4 regions of the Bradyrhizobium sp. SUTN9-2 genome follow, and region 1 is predicted to be linked to each of the others. Evidence: predicted binding sites of a transcription regulator. Region 1 holds the regulator's gene; each other region holds the start of a gene.
The links. Region 1 encodes LexA, which represses DNA repair genes until DNA is damaged. Its sites were predicted from a motif close to TGTTCNNNNTGTGTTCNG; they were not measured.

Region 1 (4,208 bases):
CCGACCCAGTCCTGATTTGTTGCGGAGTTCGCCCGTGGCCCTGATGCCGGTTTCTGACGCGCTTGCTGCGGTGTTGGCCGGCGTCGAGCCGCTGGCTGAACAGATGGTTTGCCTCGACGAGGCCTACCATCGTGTGCTCGCCCGCGATGTCGCGGCGCGGCGCACGCAGCCGCCGGAGGCGATGTCGGCGATGGACGGCTATGCCGTGCGCACGGCCGACGCGGCATACGATTCGAGGTTGACCGTCGTCGGCGAGGTCGCGGCGGGCCGGCCGTTCGCGGGAAGCGTCGGCCCCGGCGAAGCCGTGCGGATCTTCACCGGCGGCGTCGTTCCCGACGGCGCCGATGCCGTCGTGATCCAGGAGGACACGGCTGCCGACGGCAAACATGTCACGATCAAGGAAGCCGCCATTTTCGGCCGGCACATCCGCCCTGCAGGCGTCGACTTCCGCGAAGGCGACGTGCTGCTGCGCAAGGGAATCCGCCTCACCGAGCGCGATCTCGCCCTCGCCGCCGGAATGAATCATCCGCATCTCGCCATCATCCGCCGCCCGAGGGTTGCCGTTCTCGCCACCGGCGACGAGCTCGTGATGCCGGGCACCACGCCTGGTCGCGGCCAGATCGTCTATTCCAACGGCTATGCCCTGCATGCGCTCGCCCGCAGCGAGGGCGCCGAGACCATCGACCTCGGAATTGCCGCCGATACGCTGGAGGCGACGTCCGCCGGCATCCGCCGCGCGCGCGAGAGCGGCGCCGACATCCTGATCACGACCGGCGGTGCCTCGGTGGGCGACCACGACCTGGTCCAGCAGGCGCTCAAGGGCGAAGGCATCGCGATGGCGTTCTGGAAGATCGCGATCCGGCCGGGCAAGCCGATGATGCACGGTCGGATAGGCGCGATGCGCGTGATTGGCCTGCCCGGCAATCCCGTGTCGTCCTACGTGTGCGCCTTCCTGTTCATGGTCCCCTTGATTCGCGCCCTGTCGGGCCGTTCAGCGATTCATCATCGGCGCGAGCGCGCCGTGCTGGGCCGCGATCTCGCCGCCAACGACCAGCGCGAGGACTATCTGCGTGCGCGGCTGGAGGAGCGCGACGACGGCACGCGCGTCGCCCTTCCGGTCAGCCATCAGGACTCCTCCCTTCTTGCGAATCTCGCTGCGGCACAGGTACTTCTGTTGCGCGCACCGTTCGCGCCGAAGGCCGAGGCCGGCACGCCTTGCGAGGTGCTCCGGCTGCCCGTCTGAGCCGCCCAGCCACACGCATTCCGCGAGCTTGGCCGCGTTCACCATAAATTAAGCAGTTGCGGAACACATATCGAACATATAGTGTCCGTTCATGATTTGTTTCGAGGATGTAGCGGCTTAGTGCCGGCTTCATCGTGTCGGAATCGAACGACATCAACCGGGGGACTTTGGTCGAGATGTTGACGCGCAAACAATACGAGCTTCTGCGGTTCATCAGCGAACGTCTGAAGGAAAGCGGCGTGCCGCCGTCCTTCGACGAGATGAAGGATGCGCTCGACCTGCGCTCGAAGTCAGGCATTCATCGCCTGATCACTGCGCTCGAGGAGCGCGGCTTCATTCGCCGCCTGCCCAACCGCGCCCGTGCCATCGAGGTGATCAAGCTGCCCGAGCTGCAGGCCGCCGCCGGCAATCGCCGCGGCTTCACCCCGAGCGTGATCGAGGGCAACCTCGGCAAGGTGCGCGCGAGCTCCAGCCCGCCCGCCGACGAGGGCGAGCGCCCGGTCGCGGTGCCCGTGATGGGCCGCATCGCAGCAGGCACGCCGATCGAGGCGCTGCAGACCCGCAGCCACACCATCAGCGTACCGCCGGACATGCTCGGCTCGGGCGAACACTACGCGCTCGAAGTGCGCGGCGATTCGATGGTCGAGGCCGGCATCCTCGACGGCGACATGGCGCTGATCCAGCGCAACGAGACCGCAAATACCGGCGACATCGTGGTGGCATTGATCGACGACGAGGAGGCCACGCTCAAGCGCTTCCGCCGCCGCGGCGCCTCGATCGCGCTCGAGCCCGCCAATGCCGCCTACGAGGTCCGCATTCTTCCGCCGAACCGCGTGAAGATCCAGGGCAAGCTGATCGGGCTTTACCGGAAGTACTGATACGGGAAACATCAAGCGCCGCGCGCGTTTCGATCGGCATCGGCGATCCAGGATCGGAGCGGATACTTGTCCGCTCCGGCTGGACGGTTTCTCTGGTTCTGCGCCGGCTGTCCGGTCCATCTTCCCGCGCGACATTCCCCCGCGCAGGCGCGCAGCCATTTCTGCTTCGCCGGTAGAGTTGTGCCGGCAGTGCTGATAGCTCCGGCCGAATGCAAGGACGCGAGGTTTGTTCCTATCGAATCCGGGAAAGATAATGTGATCGCGCGCTGCGGACGCGAGCCGCAGATTTGCCCATAACCGAGCAGAGCGTTGTATGCTTCCACTCTGATAGAGGCCTGCGCCTCGAAAGAGACGCGGGTCGCTATCCCAGCATGAGGAGCACCCGATGTGTGACTACAGCCTGCATGCCGTCGCGACGCGCCCCGCCGAAGTCGGCGAGACGATCGTCACGACAACCTTCCGCGGCACCTCGACGCGCGGTTTCGCTTCCGAAGCCGATCCCTCCGTCGCGGTCTGTCTGCTGCCGGGGACGGAGCTCGCTTTCGCCGACAACGTCCGCTACGACAACCGCTGGATCTGGACGCGCACCGTGAACTCTCGCGTCGGCAAGTTCGGCAAGATCGACCCGCACATTCCCGATCGCCATCATGACGCGATCGAATTCCCCGACGGCAAATACGTGCTGGTGACGCAGCTCGTCGAAGGCCAGCGCGCGACCGTGCTGCAATTGCCGGTGACGCAGCCAGCCCCCGAGCGCGAGCACAAGCCGCAGATCGTCGCCGACACGCGGCCCACGATCACGCGCCTGCCGATCGGCTGACGCCCTTCGGCCGACAGGCCGAGCCCGGGATTGAAATTGCCGTCGCCGGCCGAGGCCGGCGAGCCCGGTAAGTTTGTGTTTCAGGACATTCGATCGGCGAGCCCACCGCCGCGCCTCGTCGTCGCACGAAGTTTGGGCCGTGCTGCCCGCATTTTGAACGTCCGCTCCGCAGCCAAATGACCGATGCTGTCGTGGTTTGAGGCGGCGGACACGCTCGATGAAGACCTTCATTCGCGTCGTTGAACTTTGGGTACCCGACCGGACGCGCATGCGGCTGGAATTCGGCGGCGGCCTCTACGACGATGGGCTGTCCGCGTTCAAAGCCGTCAGCGAAGAGCTGCACTTCGGATATGACGAGGGACTTCCCGGCAAGGCCTGGACCTGTGGCCACCCCGTCATCCTCACGAAATTCGCCAACTCCTATTTCAAGCGGACCGATCAGGCCGCTGCGGCCGGCCTCACCTGCGGCGTGGCGGTGCCGGTGTTCGCGGGCGAATTCCTGCAAGCCGTGCTGGTGCTGTTCTGTGGCGACGACGAGGCGCACGTCGGCGCGATCGAACTCTGGCACAACGATCCTGATCTCTCGCATGAGATGGGGCTCGTCGATGGCTATTACGGCACCGCGGACATGTTCGAATTCAACTCCCGCCACACCAGATTTCCACGCGGCTTCGGCCTGCCCGGACGCACCTGGAAGGCGGGCCTGCCGCTGATCATCAAGGACTTGCACGACGCCAAGAGTTTCCTGCGCTGGGAGGACGCCGCCAAGGTCGGGATCAATCTCGGCGTCGGCGTGCCCTACCGAACCGGTACCGACCAGACCTGGGTTCTGACATTCCTCTCCGCGCAGGCAACGCCGATTGCACGACGCTTCGAGATCTGGGTCCCGAACGAGGACCGTTCGGCGCTGGTCTTTCGCGCCGGCGATTGCAGCGCGCAGACCGACCTCGCCGCACGCTATGCGGCGCAGTCCATCGCCAGGGGCGAAGGCAGCATCGGCGGCGCCTGGGCCGCCGGCATGCCCGCGCTCAACGACGATCTCACCTCTGACGGCTCGATCGCCGGCTCCGAAGCCTGCGCAGCCGGGCTGAGCCGAATGGTGGCCCTGCCGGTTATCGGCAACGGAAGGCTTGACGCCGTGCTGGCCTGGTATTTGTGATCCGCGTCAATCGTCGGCCTGCAAGTCGGCCTCCGATGGCGTTGCGTCCCGGTTGCGGGGCACGGCCGCCTTCGGCACGAGGCTGCCGTCGAAATCTCCCTCGCCGGC
Region 2 (4,208 bases), 920 kb from region 1:
GTGGTTCTCCGACCATGAACAAAGTTCCTGGAGCCCGGACGCGATGCGTTCGGCAGGCCGCGGTTCCAACCTGCGGCGCCGGATCCGCTTTAGGTTAACGGCATGTGCCTTGCTTGCCCGACTCGCGGGCAAGCAACCATGGGCGCCTCATGCTCGGCATTCCCCGCCGCTACTCGCATTTCGTCTTCGGCATCATCCAGTCCGGGCTGACCTCGCTGATCGCGGCGGGGATCGCCAGCTTTCCCGCCGGCAGCCCGATGCTCTTCGTGCGGCACTGGATGGTGTCATGGCTGATCGCATGGGCCGCGATGCTGCCGGTCGTGCTGCTGGCGGCGCCCGCGATCCGCGCCTTCTCGCTGCGCCTGACGCAGGAGGAGCAGGAGCCCCGCGCTGGCCGGTAGCCGGGCGACCCTAGCCGGCTGGCTGACGACAGCCTGACAGGCGGACCGCCGGCAGGTGCGCGATCGAAAGGCCGCACACTGGCCCCGTACCGGTCCCAATTTCGACATCCGTCCGCACCACTGCGGACACACCCGTCGGCAAGATTTTATCCGTTCGGCGCAGCCATGGGGGAAACGTGGCGCGCCGGAAACGGGGTGGCATCATATGGATAACGTAGAGCGGTCATTCGCCGCCGCGACGGCGGCTGGCTTCGTCGTGCTGGTGATAGGTCTGGTTTTGCTGGCGGTGCTCTAGCAGGCGCTGCTGCAGACGGAACTGACGTGCTGGGCCGTCCTATCGAAGGCGCCGGCGCGCCTTGCCTCTCAAAAGTGGCAAAACAACCCCATGCACAGTAGGGGTCCTGGCGATTTCATCGCTTCGCCAAGGGGTTGCTGGTAGTATTTAGCTACCTGGTGCATCCGCGGTCGCGGCGCCCCGACCGGCGATGCCGATCGGAGGTTCCGGGCAAGGAACAGAGCGGAGTGCCGCATCGCGGGCGGGCCTGGCCCGCTCCGGACGGCGGTCCTGGCAGTGCCTAATGAACCTTGATCTCGTTCAGCGGCAGACGGAGCTCGGCGGCGCGCTCTTCGCGGTCCTTCTTGCGGAACTCGTTTTCCTTGCGCTCGAACTTCACCATCTCCTCGTGGGCGGCGTCCAGCAGCGGCTTTCGCCTCAGCGTGTCGTGGTGCGTGTCGTTGTTCGTCATGACCAGAGATCCCCAAAAGTTGCGGTCCCATCCCCACAGAAGGCCCGAGACCGCGAAAGGTTCGGTGCCGTAGGATTACGGAAACATGACGGCGCCCCGGTCGCGCGTCGTTGATCCCGGTCATGTTCGCTTCGAGGAACCCGGCGCAGGCCCGGCTATTTCGGCGGCTGCAGCCCTGGCGATTTGACCCAATCGTTCAGATGATTGGCAACGTCGGCCTGGCGCGCCTTCTTGAGCAGCGCGTCCCGCTCCGGCCCGGGAGGTAGCTTGGACGCCTGCTCGCGGACCTGCTTCACCCATGCCGACAGCCGGTCCTGAAGGGTCAGTTGCTGCTTGAAACGTCGTCGCTTCAACATGGCGCGCTCTTTCCTTGCGAGGAGGCGGGAGCGCGAGGTCAGCGTTCTCATCACCGATAGTGGCCAGGGTCCGCGCGGTGATGATGCATTAGGATCCAGAAATGGATCCGCGTCTGTTCAGTTGTGCACGCAGTGCGGACGGCGTGACGATCCAGCATGGCCGGTTCGACCAGCTCCGTTGTCTCCTGGTCCAGTCAAAATCGGGCAAAAGAACATATTGCGAACCTAGAACAAATGGGGTACATTGCTTTTATCGCCGAGCTGCCTCGCAACCGTTTGTCCCTCACGCGAATCCTCGCCATAAGGAGCACGACCAATGTCCGCAACTGCCCTGCGTATCGTCGAAGGATCCTCCATGGACAAGAGTAAAGCTCTGGCCGCCGCGCTCTCCCAGATCGAGCGGCAGTTCGGCAAGGGCTCGGTGATGAAGCTCGGCAAGAACGACCGCTCCATGGACATCGAGGCGGTGTCCTCCGGCTCGCTCGGGCTCGATATCGCGCTCGGCATCGGCGGCCTGCCCAAGGGGCGCATCGTCGAGATCTACGGGCCGGAATCGTCCGGCAAGACCACGCTGGCGCTGCATACGGTGGCGGAAGCGCAGAAGAAGGGTGGCATCTGCGCCTTCATCGATGCCGAGCACGCGCTCGATCCGGTCTATGCCCGCAAGCTCGGCGTCAACATCGACGAGCTCCTGATCTCGCAGCCCGACACCGGCGAGCAGGCGCTGGAGATCTGCGACACCCTGGTGCGCTCGGGCGCGGTCGATGTTCTCGTGGTCGATTCGGTGGCGGCGCTGGTGCCGAAGGCCGAGCTCGAGGGCGAGATGGGCGATGCGCTGCCGGGACTTCAAGCACGGTTGATGAGCCAGGCGCTGCGCAAGCTCACGGCCTCCATCAACAAATCCAACACGATGGTGATCTTCATCAACCAGATCCGCATGAAGATCGGTGTGATGTACGGCTCGCCGGAAACCACCACCGGCGGCAATGCGCTGAAATTCTACGCCTCCGTCCGCCTCGACATCCGCCGCATCGGCGCGATCAAGGAGCGCGACGAGGTGGTCGGCAACACCACGCGCGTCAAGGTGGTCAAGAACAAGCTGGCCCCGCCGTTCAAGCAGGTCGAGTTCGACATCATGTACGGCGAGGGCGTCTCCAAGATGGGCGAGATCCTCGATCTCGGCGTCAAGGCCGGCATCGTCGAGAAGTCCGGCGCCTGGTTCTCCTATGACAGCCAGCGCCTCGGCCAGGGCCGCGAGAACGCCAAGGCGTTCCTGAAAGGCAACCCCGACATCACCGCCAAGATCGAGACCGCGATCCGCCAGAACTCCGGCCTGATCGCCGAGCAGATCCTGGCCGGCACGCCGGAGCGCGACGCCGACGGCGAGGAGCCGGCGGACGAGTAAGACCTAACGCGAAAATTTTTCGCGAGGAGCGGGCACTGAGGACGTTGAGTTGCCGACGTCTTCGGTGCCCGTTTCGTGTTGCGTGAGGGCGCGTCGACGATGAAGCGTGTGATTCTGACTAGTTCGTCCGGCGTTGGTCTCACCTATGCCGGTCGTGCTGACATGGTCGTCCCGTTGATCTTTCGGTTCGTTTGGGGGCCGTTGCCTACGTCGCACCACCTCGAGGACTATCTTACGGGAGGCTATTACAGGGGCGATCCGGAGGTGCGGTGGTCCGATCTTGTTGGCCGGTTGCCTCAGACCGGTCTCGCGCACAAGGAGACTGGCCTGGTTTGGTTTTGCGAGACCTATGGCGTCGAGTTCATCGAGCTGTGGTTCGACCCTGAGCCTAACAGTCAATTGCAACTGATCTGGATCCTGGACTATTTGCGGTCCCATCCATCGATCACCCATTGTCTTAGACTGCGACGAGTCAATTTCGATCTGCGCGAAGCGGACGGCCCGCAACTTCGCGATCGTACGGTGCGGGAATCGGAGATCGCAGAGTGCGACTTCGAGATAGCCAACATGGCCTGGGAGGCGTATCGGGCGCCGACGCCTGAACTTTGCTTCGGGTTGCTGACAAGGGATTTACCCAGGCTACCTTTCCTGAAGCCGGCTCTGGAAGCGTTGCTAGCTGAACTGCCGTCACCAATCACCGGATTGGGCGCGACGGAGGCGCGGCTTATCGAGCTGATTGCAAGGGGGCACAACCGTACAAAAGAACTGTTTCAGCCGGGCGGGCTGCTCGAAACGCGCGTGTTCGACCAGTGGGAGCTGGGTCCGTTGCTCGAAGGGCTTGCGTCGGGCCCGATGCCGGCGGTCGCAGGTCTCGATCCGAAACTCGCGACGCTCGCCCCGCACGATGCGCGAGGTCGCAACGCCGCCTATCGTCGGAGCCGGTTGTCGCTGACTGAATTTGGCAAAGCGGTTCTGGAAGGCCGCGAAGATTTCCGTCGCCACAATCCGATTCGACGTTGGTGGGGCGGCACGCTGCTCACCAATGAACGGCTTTGGCGGTGGGATGGCGAGCGCCGGTTGTTGATTGCGCCCTAGCGGCGCACGCAGTGCCGTAGGGCCGAAGGCGTAATCCACCACCGTTCGGTTCAGCGGACGCAGAAGTGGTGGGTTACGTCTCGCGGACTGCGCTTCGCGCAGCCGCGAGGCTAACTCACCCTACAAATCCTACTCCGCGGCTTCCGCGTAATCGCTCACCGGCGGGCAGGAGCACACCAGGTTGCGGTCGCCGTAGACGTTGTCG
Region 3 (4,208 bases), 1.7 Mb from region 1:
CTGCTTGCCGTCCTGCCGCCACCATTCCATCGCGATGCGCTCGGGCCCCTCTACCCGCACCACCGCATGCAGCGCGCGCCGCCAGGTGAATTGATGCGGCGGACCGTCTGGCACGGTCGCGAACGGCACCTTGATCGGCTCCGGCTTGTCGAACAGCCGCAAGGGACGCAGCGGCGGCTCGCTCGCGACGCGCGCCGGCCATTCGGCCTGCATGGCAGCAGCGAGATGATGCTGCGCCGATGCGGCCAGCACCGCGCTTTCGGGGATGTGGGTATCCTGCGGCAGGTGCACGACGACACGCCTGCCGCCGATCCGCGCGGCGATGCGGTCGATCAGCGCCGCGAGTTCGTCATTGTCGTGGACATGGGCATCGAGATCGCGCTGCTCCTGCACCACGATCTCGGTGCGGCTCGCCGACAATCGCACCATGTCGAAGCCGAAACCGGGATCGAGGGGATCAGCGAGTGCATCGAGCCGCTCGCGGAACAAGCGGTCGACCACGGCGCTTCGCGTCACCGGACGCCCGGTCTCGACCGTAATCGTACGCACCACACCATCGGTGCGGAAGAACGCCGCTTCAAGCCGCCGCGCGCCTTTGCCCTGCTTCTCCATGGACGCGATCAACGTGTCGGCGAGCCGCGACAGCGTCATCGCGATCATGGTGTCGGTCGCGATCGGCTCGGCAAAGCGTTTTTCCACGATGTAATCGGGCAGCGGTTTGCGCGGGCTGATCGGCGCATCACCCTGCCCCAGCGCATGGGCGAGCAGCGTGGAGAAGCGCGCGCCGAACCGCGCCGTGATCTCGGAGGCGCTGCGCGAGGCGACGTCGCCGATGGTCTTCAGCCCGGCACGGCGCAGGCCGGTGGTGATGGCTTCACCCGCACCGAGCGCGGAGACTGGAAACGACCTGATCGCCTCCGCCTCGCCGCCATCGGCCACGATGGTGCCGGATACCTGCCGCGTCAGCGTGCGGGCGCAGATCGAGGTGCCCGCGATCGCCGCGCTGACGGCAAAGCCTTGCCGGCCGAGCGCACGGACCAGCGTCTTGAGCAGCGCGGCCTCGCCGCCGAACAGATGCGCGCAACCGGTGATGTCCAGGAACAGCCCGTGCGGTGGATCGAGCGCCACCAACGGCGTGAAGCGGTCACACCAATCGGTGATATCGCTGAGCGTCTTCGCATCGGCCACGGTATCGGCGTCGAACACACGCAAGTCCGGGCACATCGCCCTCGCATTGGCCAGCGGTTGGCCGATATACAGGCCGAGGCGCTCGGCGGCCTCGTCCAGCGCATGGATCACCAGCGCATTGTTGTCCTTGATGACGACAATGCTCGGCTCATGGTTGGTTTTACCCAGCCCGGCGCTGCCAAGGAACCGCTGGATCCTGTCGATGGGCAGGCGCGGCAGCCACAGGCTGAGGATACGTCGACGGTTCACTGAACTGGCACTCATCACAATTCCATTCCATGATCCACCGGCCGCAGGGGCCATGACGATTGCGCAAGAGCTCGGCATCGAACACCGGCGCGCCCCAGGCACTCCACACCGAGTCCGGCGGCGAATGCGCCGCACGCAGCATCCATCGTGTCTCCGCGGTCGAAGGCAGCGGCTGCGCGGCCATCCGCAGCAAGAGGCCGGTGACACCGGAGCCTTGCGCGGCCAGCGTCAGCTTGCGGCTCGCCACCAGATCGAACTGCCTGGTCTCGCCCCAGAGCTCGAGCACGACGGCGCCGAGCGCATCGCAGGCAAGCGCATCGGCCGAGGTGCGTAGCGCGCTCTCGACATCGGCGGCGCGCACCATCACCACACGACGCGGATCGAGGCCGAGCTCGGATAACCCGCTCATCGACAGCGCGCCGGTTTCGAGCTCCGAAAAATCCTGCCGCACCCACAATAGCGGCCGGCGCGCGCTCACGCGTCCCGCAAGGCCCATGACGAACCCCGTCGCGGCCGCGCCCTGACGCCCTTCGCAAAACACCTCGTGGATCGCCGCGCGCGCGAGCCCGCCCTTCAGCGCGGCGTCGGCCGCGCCATGGCCGAGCGCGATGCGATCGCGCGGATGCACGACCTCCGCCGTCTCGATGCGCTCGATCTGGCTACGCAAGGTCGCAAGCGCGCTCATACGTGCGCCGCTCATGCTCGCCGCTCCTCAGAGGTGATTGCCGATGGCTCTCAAAAAGAGAACCAGCGGCTGGCTCATTTGTTCATGATATGTTCTAATATAAAGCTAACGGCGCCGGCAGAGTCAATCGAATTGGCGCATCCAAAGATTCATGAGCGGAATCAAAGAGATTCAAACATGGACGTACAACGCAAGCTGGAGATTCTGGCGGATGCCGCCAAATACGACGCATCCTGCGCCTCCAGCGGTACCGAGAAGCGGGATTCCAGCGACGGCAAGGGCATGGGCTCGACCGCCCCAAGCATGGGCATCTGCCATTCCTACGCGCCGGACGGACGCTGCATCTCCCTGCTCAAGGTGCTGCTGACCAACGCCTGCAATTACGATTGCCTTTATTGCGTCAACCGCGCCTCCTCGAATGTCCCACGCGCCCGCTTCACCATCGACGAATTGGTCAGGCTCACGCTCGACTTCTACCGGCGCAATTACATCGAGGGCCTGTTTCTCTCCTCCGGCATCATCCGCAGCCCTGATTACACGATGGAGCAAGTGGTGAGCGTCGCGCGAAAACTGCGCGAGGAGCATCATTTCCGCGGCTACATCCATCTGAAGACCATTCCCGAGGCCGACGACGCGCTGATCGCCGAGGCCGGCAAATATGCCGACCGCCTTTCGATCAACATCGAGATGCCTGAGGAGACGAGCCTGCAGCAATTCGCGCCGGAGAAGGACGTGCGGGCGATCCGCCGCACCATGGGCAGGCTGCGGCTGAAGCTGGACGAGGCCGAGGAGAGCCGCAGCGCCAAGACGAAGGCCAAACCGCAGCGCTTCGCGCCCGCCGGACAAAGTACGCAGATGATCGTCGGCGCAGATAGCGCCTCCGATCACACCATTCTCCACACCAGCGCCAATCTCTACGGCGCCTACCGGCTGCGGCGCGTCTATTACTCCGCCTTCAGCCCGATCCCCGATGCCAGCCGCGCGCTACCCCTGCGCGCGCCGCCGCTGCTGCGCGAGCACCGGCTCTACCAGGCCGACTGGCTGATGCGGTTCTACGGCTTCGATGTCGGCGAGATCGTCGACGACAGCGCGATGCTGCCGCTCGACATCGATCCCAAGCTGGCCTGGGCGCTGCGCCACCGCGACCGCTTCCCGCTCGACGTCAACCGCGCCAGCCGCGAGGAGCTGCTGCGCGTTCCGGGCTTCGGCACCAGGACGGTCGAACGCATCCTCGCAACGCGGCGCACCACCACGATCCGCCTCGCCGATCTCGCGCGGCTGCATGTGCCCCGCAACAAGGCGCTGCCGTTCATCGTCCTCAGCGATCACCGCCCCTCACCGCATCGTCTCGATGCCGCCGGGTTGATCGAACGGTTCAAGCCGAAAGCAACGCAACTGGGATTTGGCTTCTGATGCAGTACATCATGCTCGACACCGAAACCGATTTCGACGGCTGGCGCAAAGCCGCGCGCAGCCTCGTGCTCCATCACGTGCCGCCCGGCGCGGTCACCTGGACCGTGCAGGGCCACGAAGCCGAGCTGTTCGCACCGTCCTCGCCGTCTCCGATCCTCGAGGTGAACGACGGCACGTTCACCGTCTCGGCAAAATTCGTCGAGCTTGCCAAGGCGGCGATCCTGCATCGCGACAGCGAGCGCTTTGCGATCCTGTATCGCCTGCTGTTCCGGCTGAAGGACAATCACGATCTCATTGAGGTCGCGACCGACCCCGATGTCGCGCTTGTCACGGCCATGGCGAAAGCGGTCTATCGCGACGAGCACAAGATGCATGCCTTCGTGCGCTTCCGCGAGATCGGCCGGGAACGCCAGGCGCACTACGTCGCCTGGTTCGAGCCGGAGCATCACGTCGTCGAGCTCGCCGCGCCGTTCTTCGCCAAGCGCTTTGCCGACATGCCCTGGTCGATCCTGACGCCGGACCTCTGCGCGCATTGGGACGGCCATGCGCTCTCGTTCACGCCGGGCGTCAGCAAGAGCGAGGCGCCGGGCGAAGACCGGCTGGAGGAAACCTGGCGGCGCTACTATGCCAGCATCTTCAATCCGGCCCGGCTCAAGGTGAAGGCGATGCAGGC
Region 4 (4,208 bases), 2.2 Mb from region 1:
AGCGGCAGAACCTCCTGGCGCGGGAAGTCGATCATCGCGCGAAGAACGCGCTGGCGCTGGCGCAGTCGATCGTGCGCCTCACCCGGGCCGACGAGGTCAAGGCCTATGTCAACGCCGTCGAGGGGCGCATCAATGCGCTGGCGCGCGTGCACACCATCCTGTCGCTGTCGAGCTGGCAAGGCGCCGAGCTCTCCAGGCTGATCGACGAGGAGCTTGCGCCCTACTCGCTGGGCGACCAGATCAAATTGGCAGGGCCCGAAGTTCAGTTGCTGCCGGCGACGGCCCAGACGCTGGCGCTCGCACTGCACGAGCTCTTCACCAACTCGGCAAAGTACGGCGCGCTATCCACGCGAGCGGGGCGGCTCGCGATCGATTGGCAGGTCGACGAGGAGCTGCTCACGCTGAGCTGGGAGGAATCCGGCGGTCCCCTGGTCAAGACCCCGAAATCGCGCGGCTTCGGCACGCGAAGCCTGCTTGCGAGCATCGAGTCCCAGCTTGGCGGACAGGCGCAGTTCGATTGGCGCGCCGAGGGCCTGCTGTGCCGTCTTGAGGTGCCGTTGACACGCAAGACCGCGGCGGCTGCACCAAGCAAGTTCGACACCGCCGGCGCTGCCGAATTGCAACGCGCATCCGGTTAACCTGACGCTGCGCTGCTCATGCGCTGCGCCGTGCGTGGTTCGCGCGCGACGCGCCCTTCGAGCCAAGCTTCCGTTCGGGCGAGATCGCGCAGCGCCCTCGCGTAGCGGCGGGCCGCGCTCCGCTCCGCGCCAAGCGGAAGCTTGCGCGCCTTGCGCAGGATGTCCGCGGCCGCGTTGCGATAGGCCAGCGAGCGGTAAAGAAAGACGACCTTACCCATATCGATGTTCCCGTTTTGCTGGCGCCCATCTTGGCAAGCCCGGCATGAACGCCGGATGAAACGGGCGGTAACAATTCCTTCAGCGGAACGGAACCCGGCGATCACATGCGCGTTGGCGTGGCAGTTCGGGATGCCGTCCCATGCGCACCAAGAAGTCGTCTGAGCTGATCTCTGCCAGCGGCCTTATCAAGCTGATGACGCATGCAATGATGGGCGCAGCGCTCGGCCTCATTTTCAGCCTCACGCTCGTCCTGTCCAATCCAGCCGTCGCCAACCTGCTGAACAATGGCGGAAGCCAGGCCGCGATGGTCTTCGCCCTCACCTTGGTGACGACCTTCGCGATCGGCGCGACGCTCACCGGCGCCGTGTTCATCCTGGCCGAGGACAAGCAAACTTGAAGCGTGGGTGACGCACGGAAGATACTTCGCCGGGAACTCCCTGCCGCGACGCGCGGTTTGTGCCTGCGTCAATTTAACTCAGGGAGTTTCCCCGCATGAAGACGACCAAGCTCGCTCTCGCCGTAATATTGGCAACCGGCCTTGCCGCCGCGCCGTTTGCCGCCCAGGCCAAATCGCACAAGACTAAGCATGGATCCTCGATGTCGTCGGCACAGACCACCGGCGCCAACACCAAGTCCTCCAAGGGCGCTGATCCGTCCGGCCAAGGCGGCGCCGGTCCCGGCTCTGATCAGGGCGGCACCATGACCAACAAGGGCGGCATGACCGACACCAAATAGGCGCTCCCTGGAATCATGAAGGGCTCCGCATTGCGGAGCCCTTTGTCTTCTATCTTTGGTTCGGCACTCGGCCTTCAGTATCCGGCGCCAAGGATCTCAGCGGCGCTCGGCTGCGCGCGCGGAGTTGCCGCCTGTCTTCACGGCACGAAGCCGCACCCGGTCGCGGACGTTCGGCAGTACGTCGCTGCCGCCGGCAGCCTTCCATTCGGCGATCAAGAGATTGATCTTCCGGCGCAAGTCCATCTGCGCCAGGGCTCTTTCCGTGCAGTCGTGATCGCGCTCGACGAGGTCGCGCACCGACGCCTCGACGTCGGCCATCTCGAGCCTCAAGACTCTGATTTTACGTCGAATTTCATTAATTCTGTTGTCCATGCCTTGTTAGAACAAAATAAGAACATATAGTCAAGTCACGATTTCAGGACGGAGACGCCAGATGCAGGTTCAAGGTAAATACGACGCCAGATTTTTCCTGGGCGAGCAGATGACGCGGGCGCAGGGTCTCAAGCTGAAGCGGCTCAGCGAAGAGGCCTACCAGCCCGGCCAATATGCGCGGGATCTGTCCTTCAGCGAGGCCGCCCGGCGCATCCAGGTGCTGGAAGCGGAGATCGAGCTGGCAAACTCCTTCTAGAGCATCGCATCGCGCTTTAGGCATGCGCCGTTCCACGCTCCCGGAACCATGGCTGTGCAGAATGGTTCTCCCCGCCGAGGGAGAATATGCATGGCACGCAAGGCAAAAAAGCGCCGCTACTCACGCAGCTCGGGAAGCGATGTCGCCACCGAGATGCGGCGTTACAAGAAGGGCACCGCGAAGAGCGGCCGTGGCGGGCGCGGCGGCCGCGTCAAGAACCGCAAGCAGGCCATCGCGATCGGACTGTCGAAGGCACGCAAGAAGGGCAAGAAGGTCCCGAAGAAGGCTTCGAAGCGCAAGAGCGCCAAGAAGACGTCCAAGAAAGCATCCAAGAAAACGTCCGGGACGTCGTCCAAGAAATCGTCGAACAAGAAATCATCGAAGCGCAAATCCAAGCGGTCGCGCTGACCCGCCTCAGATCATGCTCCCCGGCATGAAGCAGCGGATCGAAATCCCGAACGCAGTCTTGACCGGCCACACCATCGTGCGGCCGGCCCGGTTGGGCTCGGTGATGACGGCCTCATCCGGCACATCGATCCACTGTCCGTCGATGCGGACACGGTAGCGCCCGTTGTGCGACTCCCAGTCGAGATCGGCAAGGGCGAAACCGTCCGCGTCCGAGCAGCACGGACCGAGATGGCTGCGCAAACTGTCGAACCATGGCTTCAGAGGAGAATTCGCGTAGCGGCCGTCGTCGCGCCCGAGCGCGTTTCCCCCCGAGAGCACCAATGGCGCCACGAGCAGCGCACTCCTGAGCGAGAGCTTCAATCGATCCATGTCGGCACCGATCACTTGTGAACCACCGGCGAGTTCCACAAAGCGCCGGGAGGCTCGAAGTTCCACGCTTGCAACCCCTCTCAGCGGCGACGTTGGCGCAGAGCACCGAGGCGCCCTGCGAGTGTGATCAGCGAACACGGCTTTTTCGGACGCACCAGGTCATCATCCCTGCCGTTAACGAGAATGTGACCGGCCTGGTGCGGACGTGACGTGTGTGCAAAAGGCGGCCCGAAGGCGGCCTTCCTGGATTGGTAAGGGTCGAGTTGACGTTATGCGAGTGGCACCGCAACGAAGCGGGTGGCCTCCGCGCTTCTGACCTGAAGCAGCACGCTGCGCTTGCCCGAGGTTTTGGCCTGCGCCAGCTCGGAGCGCACCTCGCCGACATTGCTGACAGCCTTGCCGCCGACATTGAGGATGACGTCGCCGGTCCGGATGCCGCGTTGCGCGGCCGGGCCTTGCGGATCAACCTCGGTGACGACGACGCCGTTCTGGCCTGCGCCCTGGACGTCACCGGCGGGCGCCAGGCTGAGGCCGAGGCGCGGCGTGCCGGCACCCGGCTGTCCGCTGCCCTCGTCGGCATTGCCACTGCCATTGCCCTTGGCCTGCCGCTCGTTCGGCAACTCGCCGAGCGCCAGCGTCACCGTCTTGCTGTCGCCCTTGCGGAAGACATCGAGCTTCACGGACGTGCCCGGCGTCAAGCCGGCGATGGTGCGGGCGAGGTCGCGGGAGTCCTTGATCGTGGTGCCGTTGACGGCGGTGATGACATCGCCCGCCTGGATGCCGGCCTTCGCCGCCGGGCTGCCATCCTGCGGATTGTCGACGATCGCGCCGCGCGCCTCCTTGAGCCCGAGGCTGTCGGCGATATCCGATGTCACCGGCTGCACCTGCACGCCGAGCCAGCCCCGGGTGACCGCGCCCTTGTCCTTCAATTGCGCGACGACGAGCTTGGCGGTCGAGGCCGGGATATCGAAGCCGATTCCGACCGAGCCGCCCGAGGGCGAGAAGATCGCAGTGTTCACGCCGATCACGTTGCCGTTCATGTCGAAGGCCGGGCCGCCGGAATTACCCTTGTTGATCGGCGCGTCGATCTGGATGAAGTCGTCATAGGGACCGTTGCCGATGTCGCGGCCGCTGGCCGAGACGATGCCGGCGGTCACGGTGCCGCCAAGACCGAAGGGATTGCCGACCGCGACCACCCAGTCGCCAATGCG

Region 2: recA (recombinase RecA) is a predicted target of LexA. The motif match lies at 1,712-1,729, and genes of this name have one in related genera.
Region 3: XF30_RS27660 (ImuA family protein) is a predicted target of LexA. The motif match lies at 2,202-2,219, and genes of this name have one in related genera.
Region 4: XF30_RS29770 (DUF3072 domain-containing protein) is a predicted target of LexA. The motif match lies at 1,972-1,989, and genes of this name have one in related genera.

The regions. Positions count from the first base shown of each region.
Region 1 is NZ_LAXE01000001.1:4,273,983-4,278,190, reverse strand. Features, by position in the region: gene XF30_RS19890 (molybdopterin molybdotransferase MoeA) at 35-1,243, shown strand; gene lexA (transcriptional repressor LexA) at 1,420-2,121, shown strand; gene XF30_RS19880 (hypothetical protein) at 2,507-2,941, shown strand; gene XF30_RS19875 (GAF domain-containing protein) at 3,159-4,100, shown strand; gene XF30_RS19870 (ComEC/Rec2 family competence protein) at 4,107-4,208, opposite strand, start outside.
Region 2 is NZ_LAXE01000001.1:3,353,445-3,357,652, forward strand. Features, by position in the region: gene XF30_RS15355 (DUF2798 domain-containing protein) at 150-401, shown strand; gene XF30_RS15360 (hypothetical protein) at 977-1,147, opposite strand; gene XF30_RS15365 (hypothetical protein) at 1,303-1,503, opposite strand; gene recA (recombinase RecA) at 1,820-2,908, shown strand; gene XF30_RS15375 (hypothetical protein) at 3,008-4,003, shown strand; gene gcvP (aminomethyl-transferring glycine dehydrogenase) at 4,133-4,208, opposite strand, start outside.
Region 3 is NZ_LAXE01000001.1:5,964,846-5,969,053, forward strand. Features, by position in the region: gene XF30_RS27655 (Y-family DNA polymerase) at 1-1,452, opposite strand, end outside; gene XF30_RS27660 (ImuA family protein) at 1,349-2,137, opposite strand; gene XF30_RS27665 (putative DNA modification/repair radical SAM protein) at 2,300-3,535, shown strand; gene XF30_RS27670 (UdgX family uracil-DNA binding protein) at 3,535-4,208, shown strand, end outside.
Region 4 is NZ_LAXE01000001.1:6,425,760-6,429,967, forward strand. Features, by position in the region: gene XF30_RS29745 (HWE histidine kinase domain-containing protein) at 1-638, shown strand, start outside; gene XF30_RS29750 (hypothetical protein) at 635-856, opposite strand; gene XF30_RS29755 (hypothetical protein) at 997-1,254, shown strand; gene XF30_RS29760 (hypothetical protein) at 1,350-1,592, shown strand; gene XF30_RS29765 (hypothetical protein) at 1,689-1,910, opposite strand; gene XF30_RS29770 (DUF3072 domain-containing protein) at 2,026-2,220, shown strand; gene XF30_RS29775 (DUF6496 domain-containing protein) at 2,311-2,628, shown strand; gene XF30_RS29780 (hypothetical protein) at 2,635-2,997, opposite strand; gene XF30_RS29785 (Do family serine endopeptidase) at 3,267-4,208, opposite strand, start outside.